DNA from 3 places in the Promicromonospora sp. NPDC050262 genome. Region 1 is predicted to be linked to each of the others. Evidence: predicted binding sites of a transcription regulator. Region 1 holds the regulator's gene; each other region holds the start of a gene.
The links. Region 1 encodes LexA, which represses DNA repair genes until DNA is damaged. Its sites were predicted from a motif close to TCGAACANNTGTTCGA; they were not measured.
Positions count from the first base shown of each region.

Region 2: a site for LexA is predicted at 1,072-1,087, ahead of AB0I29_RS21420 (DUF222 domain-containing protein). Genes of this name have one in related genera too.
Region 3: a site for LexA is predicted at 1,451-1,466, ahead of AB0I29_RS19620 (SAV_6107 family HEPN domain-containing protein). Genes of this name have one in related genera too.

Region 1 covers NZ_JBFAKX010000012.1:46,942-50,162, forward strand. Annotated here, with positions in the region: gene nrdR (transcriptional regulator NrdR) at 1-442, opposite strand, end outside; gene AB0I29_RS18275 (hypothetical protein) at 605-1,099, opposite strand; gene lexA (transcriptional repressor LexA) at 1,357-2,106, shown strand; gene AB0I29_RS18285 (L-lactate dehydrogenase) at 2,183-3,172, opposite strand; gene AB0I29_RS18290 (ATP-dependent DNA helicase) at 3,182-3,221, opposite strand, start outside.
Region 2 covers NZ_JBFAKX010000016.1:49,599-52,819, forward strand. Annotated here, with positions in the region: gene AB0I29_RS21410 (hypothetical protein) at 1-60, opposite strand, end outside; gene AB0I29_RS21415 (GNAT family N-acetyltransferase) at 346-1,014, shown strand; gene AB0I29_RS21420 (DUF222 domain-containing protein) at 1,163-2,734, shown strand; gene AB0I29_RS21425 (ferredoxin reductase) at 2,797-3,221, opposite strand, start outside.
Region 3 covers NZ_JBFAKX010000013.1:172,228-175,448, forward strand. Annotated here, with positions in the region: gene AB0I29_RS19615 (DNA polymerase IV) at 1-879, opposite strand, end outside; gene AB0I29_RS19620 (SAV_6107 family HEPN domain-containing protein) at 939-1,406, opposite strand; gene AB0I29_RS19625 (fused MFS/spermidine synthase) at 1,585-2,544, shown strand; gene AB0I29_RS19630 (cold shock domain-containing protein) at 2,608-2,811, opposite strand; gene AB0I29_RS19635 (PAC2 family protein) at 3,102-3,221, opposite strand, start outside.

The sequences.
Region 1 (3,221 bases):
GCTCCGCGCGCAGGGAGGTGATGGCGCTCTCGAAGTCCTCGAGCGAGTCGAACGACTGGTAGACGCTCGCGAACCGGAGGTACGCCACCTCGTCGAGCTCGCGCAGGGGGCCCAGGATCGCGAGGCCCACCTCGTACGCGTCAATCTCCGCGCTGCCGTTGCTGCGCAGGGTCTCCTCGACCCGCTGGGCCAGGATCGCCAGGTCGTCGTCGCTGACGGGTCGGCCCTGGCACGCCTTGCGCACGCCCGCGGCGACCTTGTCGCGGCTGAACGGCTCGGTGGCGCCGGACCGCTTGACCACCGACAGGCTGGCCGTCTCGACGGTGGTGAACCGCCGGTTGCAGTTCGGGCACTGCCGCCTGCGCCGGATCGACAGGCCGTCGTCGGCGGTCCGTGAGTCCACCACGCGCGAGTCGGCGTGGCGACAGAACGGGCAGTGCATGCTCACTCCTGCGTGGTCGGCCACGGACCGGAGACATCCGGTCGCGCCCCGACCGTAAGCGGGCAAACCACCCCCATGCAACATCGCCGCAACATTTGACGGCGAATCGTGGCCTCCGTCCACTTCTGCGGCCCGTCCGGCCCCTTCCGCGGGGCCCTCCGGTCACTCCTTCGGGAGGAGCAGCAGCTCGCCGACCCGCACGGTGCCCGACGTCATCTCGTTGAGGTCCTGCAGCCGCGCGACCGCCTGCCGCACGTCCTCCCCGGGCCTCACGACCTGCTCGGCGAAGCCCCAGAGCGTCTCCCCCGGCTGCACCGCGTGCACCCGGACCTCCGTGGGCTCGCCCGGCGAGCTGGCGACGGCGGTCGCTCCCCACGTCGCCATCGGCGCGACCACGAGCATCACCAGCAGCACCAGCACGACCCGGCCGCGCCGCGTGAGCCGCAGCCCCGCGAGCCCGAGCCGGTCGGCGAACGTGCGCGGCCCGCGCACCGGGTACGAGTGGCCGGCCGGACGGGGCCGGGGCGGTGCGGACGCCCGGCTCGGCGGGTACGTCGGGCGCGGCTGATACGCCCGCGCCGCGCTCGACCCGGGCACCGACGCGTACGCCGGTCCGTACGCCGGGGTGTACTGCCGCAGCGGGATCACGTCCCCCATGGCCCCTCCTCGAAAGGTGACTCGAACTCTTGTCCGTCATACACACGTTCGTCGAACGCTCGTACCATTGTGTAGCACGGGACACCGTAGAAGTCGAGACACGCTCGAACATTCGTTTGAGCCGAGCACATTTGTGATCTAGAGTGGGCAGCGCACAGGAGAACATTTGTCGGAACGGGAGGGGCACGGGCATGACGGGACGGGACGGGACCAGCGACACGAGAGCCGTCGACACGGCACTCTCGGGCGTCGCCACGTTGGACGCGCCGGGCGACGGGGCGGTCGCCGACGTGCACGCGATCTCGCCGGCGGACCGCCTCACCGAGCGGCAGCGCCTTGTGCTGGACACGATTCGGCAGTCGTTCGAGACACGCGGCTACCCGCCGTCGATGCGCGAGATCGGCGAGGCCGTCGGGCTGGCCAGCCCGTCGAGCGTCAAGCACCAGCTCCAGATGCTGGAGAAGAAGGGCTTCCTGCGCCGCGACCCGAACCGGCCGCGCGCCATGGAGCTCGTCGAGCCCCTGGCCGAGCAGGTCGAGAAGCCGACGCGCGGCGAGATCCACTGGCCCGAGCCGCGGCGTAGCGGCCAGGTGCACTGGGGCGGCTCGGTTCCGGACGACGCGAGCACGCCGCCGCCGTCGTACGTGCCGCTCGTCGGCCGCATCGCGGCCGGTGGCCCGATCCTCGCCGAGCAGGTCGTCGAGGACGTGTTCCCGCTCCCCCGCCAGCTCGTCGGTGACGGCGAGCTGTTCCTTCTCAAGGTCGCGGGCGACTCCATGGTCGACGCCGCGATCTGCGACGGGGACTGGGTCGTCGTGCGCCGCCAGAACGTGGCCGAGCAGGGCGAGATCGTCGCCGCCATGATCGACGGCGAGGCCACGGTCAAGACGTTCAAGCAGACCGACGGGCACGTGCTGCTGCTGCCGCAGAACCCCGCCTACGAGCCCATCCCGGGTGACGAGGCGCAGATCCTGGGCCGCGTCGTCGCGGTGCTGCGCAGCCTCTGAGGTCTCGACAGGCTCGACCGACGGGAACGGGCTCGACCGGCAGTCGCTGGTCGAGCCCGTTCCCGTCGGTCGGGACCTAGAACCCGAACCTTCGCTGTACCGCCCGCACGCTCTCCGCCGACGCGCGCAGCCCGGCCAGCTCGTCGTCCGACATCGGCACCCGGACGGTGTCCGTGACGCCCCGCCGGTCCACCAGGGACGGCACGGACAGGCACACGTCGCTGATGCCGTGGTAGTCGTCCAGCAGCGAGGACACAGGCATGATCCGGCGCTCGTCCTTCAGCACCGCCTCGATGATGCGGGTCGCGGCCAGGCCCACGGCGTAGTTGGTGGCGCCCTTGCCCGCGATGATCCGGTAGGCGGAGTCGACCACCTCGTGGTGCACCTCCGCGCGCACCGCGGCGTCCAGGGGCGCGGCGCCGCCGACCGGCACCCAGTCGAGCAGCGGCACGCCGCCGATCGAGGCGGAGCTCCACAGCGCGATCTCCGAGTCGCCGTGCTCCCCGGCGATGTAGGCGTGCACGTTCCCGACGGCCACCCCGCACCGTTCCGCGAGCACCACGCGGAGCCGCGACGAGTCGAGCACGGTGCCGCTGCCGAAGAGCCGCTCGCGCGGCAGGCCCGAGATCTTGAGGGCCGCGTACGTCACCACGTCCACGGGGTTGGTCACCATCAGGTAGGTCGCGTCCGGCGCCACCTCGACCAGGCCGGGCAGGATCGTGCGCATCAGCCCGATCGTCGCCTCGGCGAGGTCGACGCGGCTCTGGCCGGGCTTCTGCTTGGCGCCCGCCGTGACCACCACGACGTCGGCCCCCTCGCACACCGCCGGGTCGTCCGAGCCGATGACGTGCGCCTGGGACGTGAACATCAGCCCGTGCTGCAGGTCCAGCACCTCGGCGTCGACCTTCTGCCGGTCGATGTCGAGCAGGGCGATGGTGCGGGCCGAGCCGCGGGTCAGCGCCGCGAAGGCGAGCGTCGATCCCACGGCCCCCGCACCCACGACGGCGATCTTGGTGGTGCGGGATCCGGCGGGCTGGGCTGCGGAGACGTCCGAGGGGGCTGCCATGCCCTCAGGCTATGTGTCGAGCCTGGCGAGCGCGGCGCGGACCAGCTTC
Region 2 (3,221 bases), on a different contig from region 1:
GCCGACCGACACCAGGTCGGCGTCCCCGGGGGTGCCTGCTGCGAGACGGGCGGCGGGCACGCCGGATGGAAGGCGCCCCTCGTCCCGACGACGCCGGTAGGCGCGCGACTGGCAGGACCGCGAGCAGTACCTGCGCGGCCGTCCGGTGCCCGCTGCCGGGCCGAGGTCACGACCGCACTCCGCACACGCCACCCCGGGCTCCTTTCGTCGCACATGCCGGTGAGTCGAAACTACTGCGCCTCGCCGCCGGAGGTGCACGAGCCTGGAGCCATGTCGAAGCGGGGAATGTCGAAGCCTGAAATGTCGAAGCCGGGAGTGTCGAAGCCTGGGACGCCGAAGCCCCGTATGACCGTCCGGCCCGCCGTACCCGCGGAGTTCGACGTCGTGCTCGCGGTCTGCGTCGAGGCTTTCGCCGACGAGGCGGTGTCGGCGTGGGTCGAACCGGTCGCCGAGCGACGTCTGGACCGCACCCGGGAGCTCTTCACGACGTCGCTCCGAGCCGCCGTCGACGCCGGTCAGCTCCTCGTGGCTTGCACGCCCGGCGGAGAGCCGGTCGCCGCGTCGATGTGGATCACGCTCGACGACGCGAGGCCGGTCGTCGGGCCGGAGGATCACGCTGACCCCACTGGCCCCGCTGATCCCACTGACCCCGCCGGCCCCGCGGACCTGGCCGGTCCCACCGGACCCAGCGACGACCACTCGGTCTCGCGGCGCCTGGCGGCTGTCGTGGCAGCCACCACCGCGCGACATCCCGGGGCACCGCACGTCTACCTGTCGGCCATGGCCGCGCTCCCCCTACGCCGAGGACTGGGGGCGGGGTCTGCGATGCTGCGTCACGGCCTCGACCAGGCCCGGGAGCTGGGGCTCCCGGTGTACCTGGAGGCGTCGACGCCGCAGAACCAGCGGCTCTACTCCCGCCATGGATTCCAGGAGCACGGCGCGCCCATCCGACTGCCCGAAGCAGGGCCGACCCTTCAGCCGATGTGGCACCCGAACGGGAGGACGGCGCCGTGAGGCGGACTCATGGCGGGAACGAAGAGTTATCCACAGATATTTTTCTGATCGAACGATGCGCACGAGCGTTCGATAGGACGAAGCACCGCCGCGGACCGGACCGGTCCGGTCCTGGTGTTCGAGATCGCGCACGAGGGTGGTGTGAACCATGGCAAGAGAGCAACGCGGGAGCACCTCGCGTGCCCTGGGGGACGTCCTGACCGACCTCGACGAGCTCCTGGACGAGCTGACCGGGAGGCTGGCTCCGGACACCCGCGGCGACCGCCCGACCGTCCGCGAGTCCATGACGACACCGAGCCTGGTGTCGGCGTCCGCCCGCCTCCGCGTGGCCGGCGCACGGATGGATGCCGTGCGCTGGTCGATCCTGCCCCGGATCGAGACCGCCGGGCTGTGGGCCCAGACGGGCGCACGCACCTTCGCCGTCTGGCTGGCCCGCACCGAGGACGTCCGGACGGCGACCGCCCGACGTGACGTCCGCACGGCCAGGGCGCTGCGCGACCACCTGCCCGCCACGCTGTTGTCGGCCCTGACGGGCCGGGTCGGTGTCGACAAGATCCGCGCCCTGGTTGACGTCGCCACCACCAGCACGAACCGAACCGACGCCCTGGCCGCACCGGCAGTCGACGTCGCTACGGTCGACGTGCCCATCGTCCACGTGGCCACGGTCGAAGTGGGGACTGTCGAGCCCGTTGCCGATCCGGCCTGCGATCCAGATGCGCCCGCGCCTGCCGACACGACCGAAGACCCCGTTTCCGGGGTACCGACGACTCCAGGTTCGCCGACGTGGGAGGAGCAGCTCCTGGACTGGTCGACCCGGAACGGGCCTGACCGGTTCCGCGGCCTGGTGCGCTACTTCGCCCGCCACGCTGACCCCGACGCCGACGAGCGCGGCTACACGAAGGCCAGGCAGCGTGAGTACCTCGACGTCGCACCCACGCTGGGCGGCTACCACCTGAGCGGGTTCCTCACCGAGGAGCACGGCCAGACGCTGACCACGGCGATCGGCTCGGTCATGGGCGCTCCGGCCGCGGACGACGACCGCACGCCCGGTCAGCGCCGCGCCCAGGCCCTCGCCGACCTGAGCCGCATCGTGCTCGACGACGGCCGCACCGGCACCGGCGCCTCCGTCCGCCCGCACCTGAGCGTGACCGTGTCCTGGACCGAGCTCCAGGCCCTCGCGGCCAGGAGCGCAGCCCGGGATGCCTCCACACGTCCGGGGGCGGGAGTCCCGAGCACCGCAGCTCCGAACGCGCCAGTCCCGACCGTGCCGGTCGGACCGATCACCCCGAGCGGCGTCCCCCGCATCAAGCGCCCGGCGGTCTTCACCGAGACGAGCGCTCCGGTGCCGGCCTCGCTCCTGCGCCGCATCACCTGCGACAGCGAGGTCACCCGCATCGTGTTCGGAGCCGACTCGCAGATCCTCGATGTCGGCCGGAGCAGACGGACGGTCACCGGGCAGCTGCGCCGGGCGGTCATCGCCCGCGACCAGCACTGCGTCTACGGCCAGTGCGACCAACCGCCCACGCGCTGCGAGGTCCACCACGCCCTGCGCCACTGGGCGCACGGCGGCGAGACCTCCACCACCAACGCCGCCCTGCTCTGCTACCACCACCACGACCTCGTCGACACGCAGAACATCGCCATGCACTACGACGAGGGCTGGCACTTCACGCACCCGAACGGGCACGTCACACACCCCACCCGCACGCACCTCACATGACCAGGCAGCCACCAGGGCACCGTTCACCACGCACTTCGACCGTGCACCAGCGCAGAAGCCGATCAGTTGCCCGCAGGCCCGAACCGTTCGGTCCGGATCCGGGCCGGATCGTGTCCCTGGGCCACGAGCATGCGGGCGACCGCCTCGACGAACCCCGTCGGACCGCACACGTACACCCGGGGCTCCAGCTCGGGCGGCCAGCCCCACGAGGCCAGCTCGGAGGAGGTGAGCCGGCGCGGGCCGCGCAGCGCCGTCAGCGAGACCGCCCGGGTGAAGATCGTGCTCGCCTCGAACCCGTCGCCGCGGGCCACGAGCCCGTCGAGCTCGTCGGTGTACAGCCGGTCCTCCGGCGTACGCACCGAGTAGATCAGGCGGAACGGTGTCCGGTCGCCGGCCTGCCGGCGGGCGCGGGCCATCGACATCACGGGGACCAGGCCCGAGCCGCCTGCCAGGAGCAGGACCGGTGTGCCCGCGTCCCGCGCCGGAT
Region 3 (3,221 bases), on a different contig from region 1:
CCGCAGCCGCGCCGCCACCCGGTCGGACAGCTCCAGCACCCGGCGGTTCACCGCCTCGGTGTCGTCCTGGTCGGTGCCGAAGGTGGTCTCCGCGCCGATGCTGTGCTCGCGCTGCTCGGGGACGACAGGGCGCGGGTCGCGACCCCAGGAGAGGTCGTGCAGGTGCGCGCCGCTGACCCGGCCGACGGCCGTCTGCAGGCTCGGCAGGTCCGTGCGGGCCAGCTCCGCGACCGTCGTGATCCCCCACGCGGCGAGCGACTTCTCGGTCTTCTCCCCCACGCCCCACAGGGCGCCGACGGGCAGCGTGTGCAGGAAGTCGACGGTGGCGTCCACCGGGACGAGCATCAGGCCGTCGGGCTTGGCGTGCGTGGAGGCCAGCTTGGCCACGAACTTGTTCCGGGCGATGCCGACCGAGGCCGTGACGCCGTGCTTCTCCTCGATGCGGCGGCGCAGCTCGGCGCCGATCACTGTGGGCGGGCCCAGGCGCCGCCGGGCGCCGCTGACGTCCAGGAAGGCCTCGTCCACGCTGATCTGCTCCACGAGCGGCGTGACCTCCTGCAGCATGCCCATGACCGAGCGGGACACGTCGCGGTACAGGTCGTGGTCGGGCCGGACCACGACGGCCTGCGGGCACAGCAGACGCGCCCGCGTCATCGGCATCGCGGACCGGACACCGAACGCGCGCGCCTCGTACGTGGCGGCCAGCACGACGCCGCGCTCCTGCCCGCCCACGATGACCGGCAGGCCGCGCAGCTCCGGCCGCCGCGCCAGCTCGCAGGACGCGAAGAACGCGTCCATGTCCAGGTGCAGCACGGAGCAGCCGGACTCGTCCGACCCCCAGTCCCGCCTCGCCGCCGCTGACCGCGGCCCCTTGCTCACGAACGTGCTCCGTTCCCGCTCTTGCCCAGTGCTTGTCTGCCGGCACCCGCCGGCGCCGGTCAGGACGCCTCGGGCACCAGGGACAGGCGCTGCGTCGCGAACCCCGTCTGCGGGTCCACGAGCATCGCCACCTCGTCCCGGAAGTCCTCGGCGCACGCGAGCAGCTCGTCCGCCCGTGCGGGCTCGACCCGCTCCGGACGGCCTGCGTCCACCGCGGCCCGCAGGGGCGCGCCGGAGGCGAAGTAGCCCGACCAGGCCGCGAGGTCCGGCTCGGCGTGCGCGAGCATGTCCCACACCGTCCGCGCGCCGGAGCGCGCCGACGGGCGACCCCGCAGGGCCACGACGGCCGCGGCCGACCGGATGGCCGCGAGGTGCGCGTGCACGAACCGGTCGCCCGGGTCGGCCGCACGCGCCGCCTCGGCGAGCTCCGCGTCCGCCTTGCGCAGCAGGGCGCTGACGCCCGGCGGGACGGCGCGTGGCACGAGCATGCGTGCCGAGACCACGTCCCGCCCGCTCTGAGACTGCATGGTGCCCATCTCGAACCTCCGATCGAACCCCTTGTGCGACACTATCGAACATACGTTCTATCCTGTCAAGCGCACCGCGGGTCCGGGAGACACTGTCCTCATGGCCCGCCGCTCCGCCCGACGCCGCCCATCCTCCTCCGCACCACTGACACTCCCCGCCGAGCTGCCCGTCGGCCCCGTGCCGATCAGCACCGGCACCGCCGAGGTGGTGCGCGACCCCGACTTCCCGCAGCGGGTGACGCTGCACGTCAACGGCGTGCCGAGCTCCAGCCTCGACCTCGCCGACCCCGGTTTTCTCGACTTCGAGTACATGCAGCAGATGGCCGCGTTCGTGGCCCTCCTGCCGCCCGGGCCGCTGCGGGTACTGCACCTCGGGGCCGCCGGCAGCGCCTTCGCACGGCACGTGGAGCACGAGCGGCCCGGCTCCCGCCAGCTCGGCGTCGACCTCGACCCCCGCCTCCTGGAGCTCGTGCGCGAGTGGTTCGCGCTGCCGCGCTCGCCCCTGCTGCGCCTGCGCGCCGACGACGCGGGGCGCGCCCTGTCCACCGCCCGCGACGCCTCCTACGACGTGGTGGTCCGGGACGTGTTCGCGGGCGACCGCACGCCGGCCCACCTGGTGGGCACGGGGTTCGCCGCCGAGGCCCACCGCGTGCTGCGTCCCGGCGGCGTCCTCCTGGTGAACTGCGCCGACCGACCGCCGCTGACCACCGCGCGCCGCGAGGTCGCGAGCCTCGCGGAGGCGTTCGGGCCCGACGCCGCGGCGCAGGGCCGGCTCGCCGCCGTCGCCGAACCCGCGATCCTCAAGGGGCGCCGGTACGGCAACCTGGTCCTCGCGGCCGTCCGCGAGCTGCCCGAGGAGCCGGCGCACGACGACGGGTCCGACGCCCCGGAGGGCACCCGCGACGGCGTCCGGGACGACGCCCGGGCGGAGGGTCCGCACGAGGGTGCCCAGGAGGCCGCACAGAGCCCCCTGGGGACCCGCGACGTCGTCGAGCGCCCGGATCTGCGGGACCCGCGTCTGGGGCGCGCCCTGCGCACCCTGGCGGTGCCCGCCACCCTCCTGGCCGGCGCGGACGCGGCGGCGTTCGCGGGCACGGCGGCCCCGCTGGCGACCCCGGCCCCCGACCCGGCGACCTGACCCGCCACGCCACGCGAAAAGGCCGCCCTCCCCGGAGGGAGGGCGGCCTTCTCACGAGTTACGTCAGAGCGGCACGACTGCTTCCGCCTGCGGACCCTTGGGACCCTGCGTGATCTCGAACTCGACCCGCTGGGCCTCCTCGAGAGACCGGTACCCGTTGGACTGGATCGCGGAGTAGTGCACGAAGACGTCGGCGCCGCCGCCGTCCTGGGCGATGAACCCGTACCCCTTCTCCGCGTTGAACCACTTCACAGAACCCTGCGCCATGCTGTCCTTCGACCTTCCGTCCGGGATCCGACGGCGAGCCCGTTGCCCGCCCCCGTGCCGCAATGCTTTCCCGACTTGCTCACGACACGGCGGACGTGGCCTTGGTACGTCACTGCAACGTGCGCCAGTGTGGCATGGACCACTCAAATGTGCCACGGAACACGCACATTTCTGCCGCAGCTATGACACACCGGGCCGCGGAGCCACCGGGCACGTGCCTCGTCCCTCGGCCCACACCCTGCGCTGCGAGGCCGGCTCAGACTCTGCCTTCTTGCGACTGAGCCTGCGGCTCAGTCGCCGTTCTGCTGTGCGAGGAACCGCTCGAACTCCGCGCCCAGCTCCTCCGCGCTCGGGATCGGCGTGGTCTCCGCGAGCAGGCTCGGCCGGCCGATCGACCGCGCGAAGGCGTC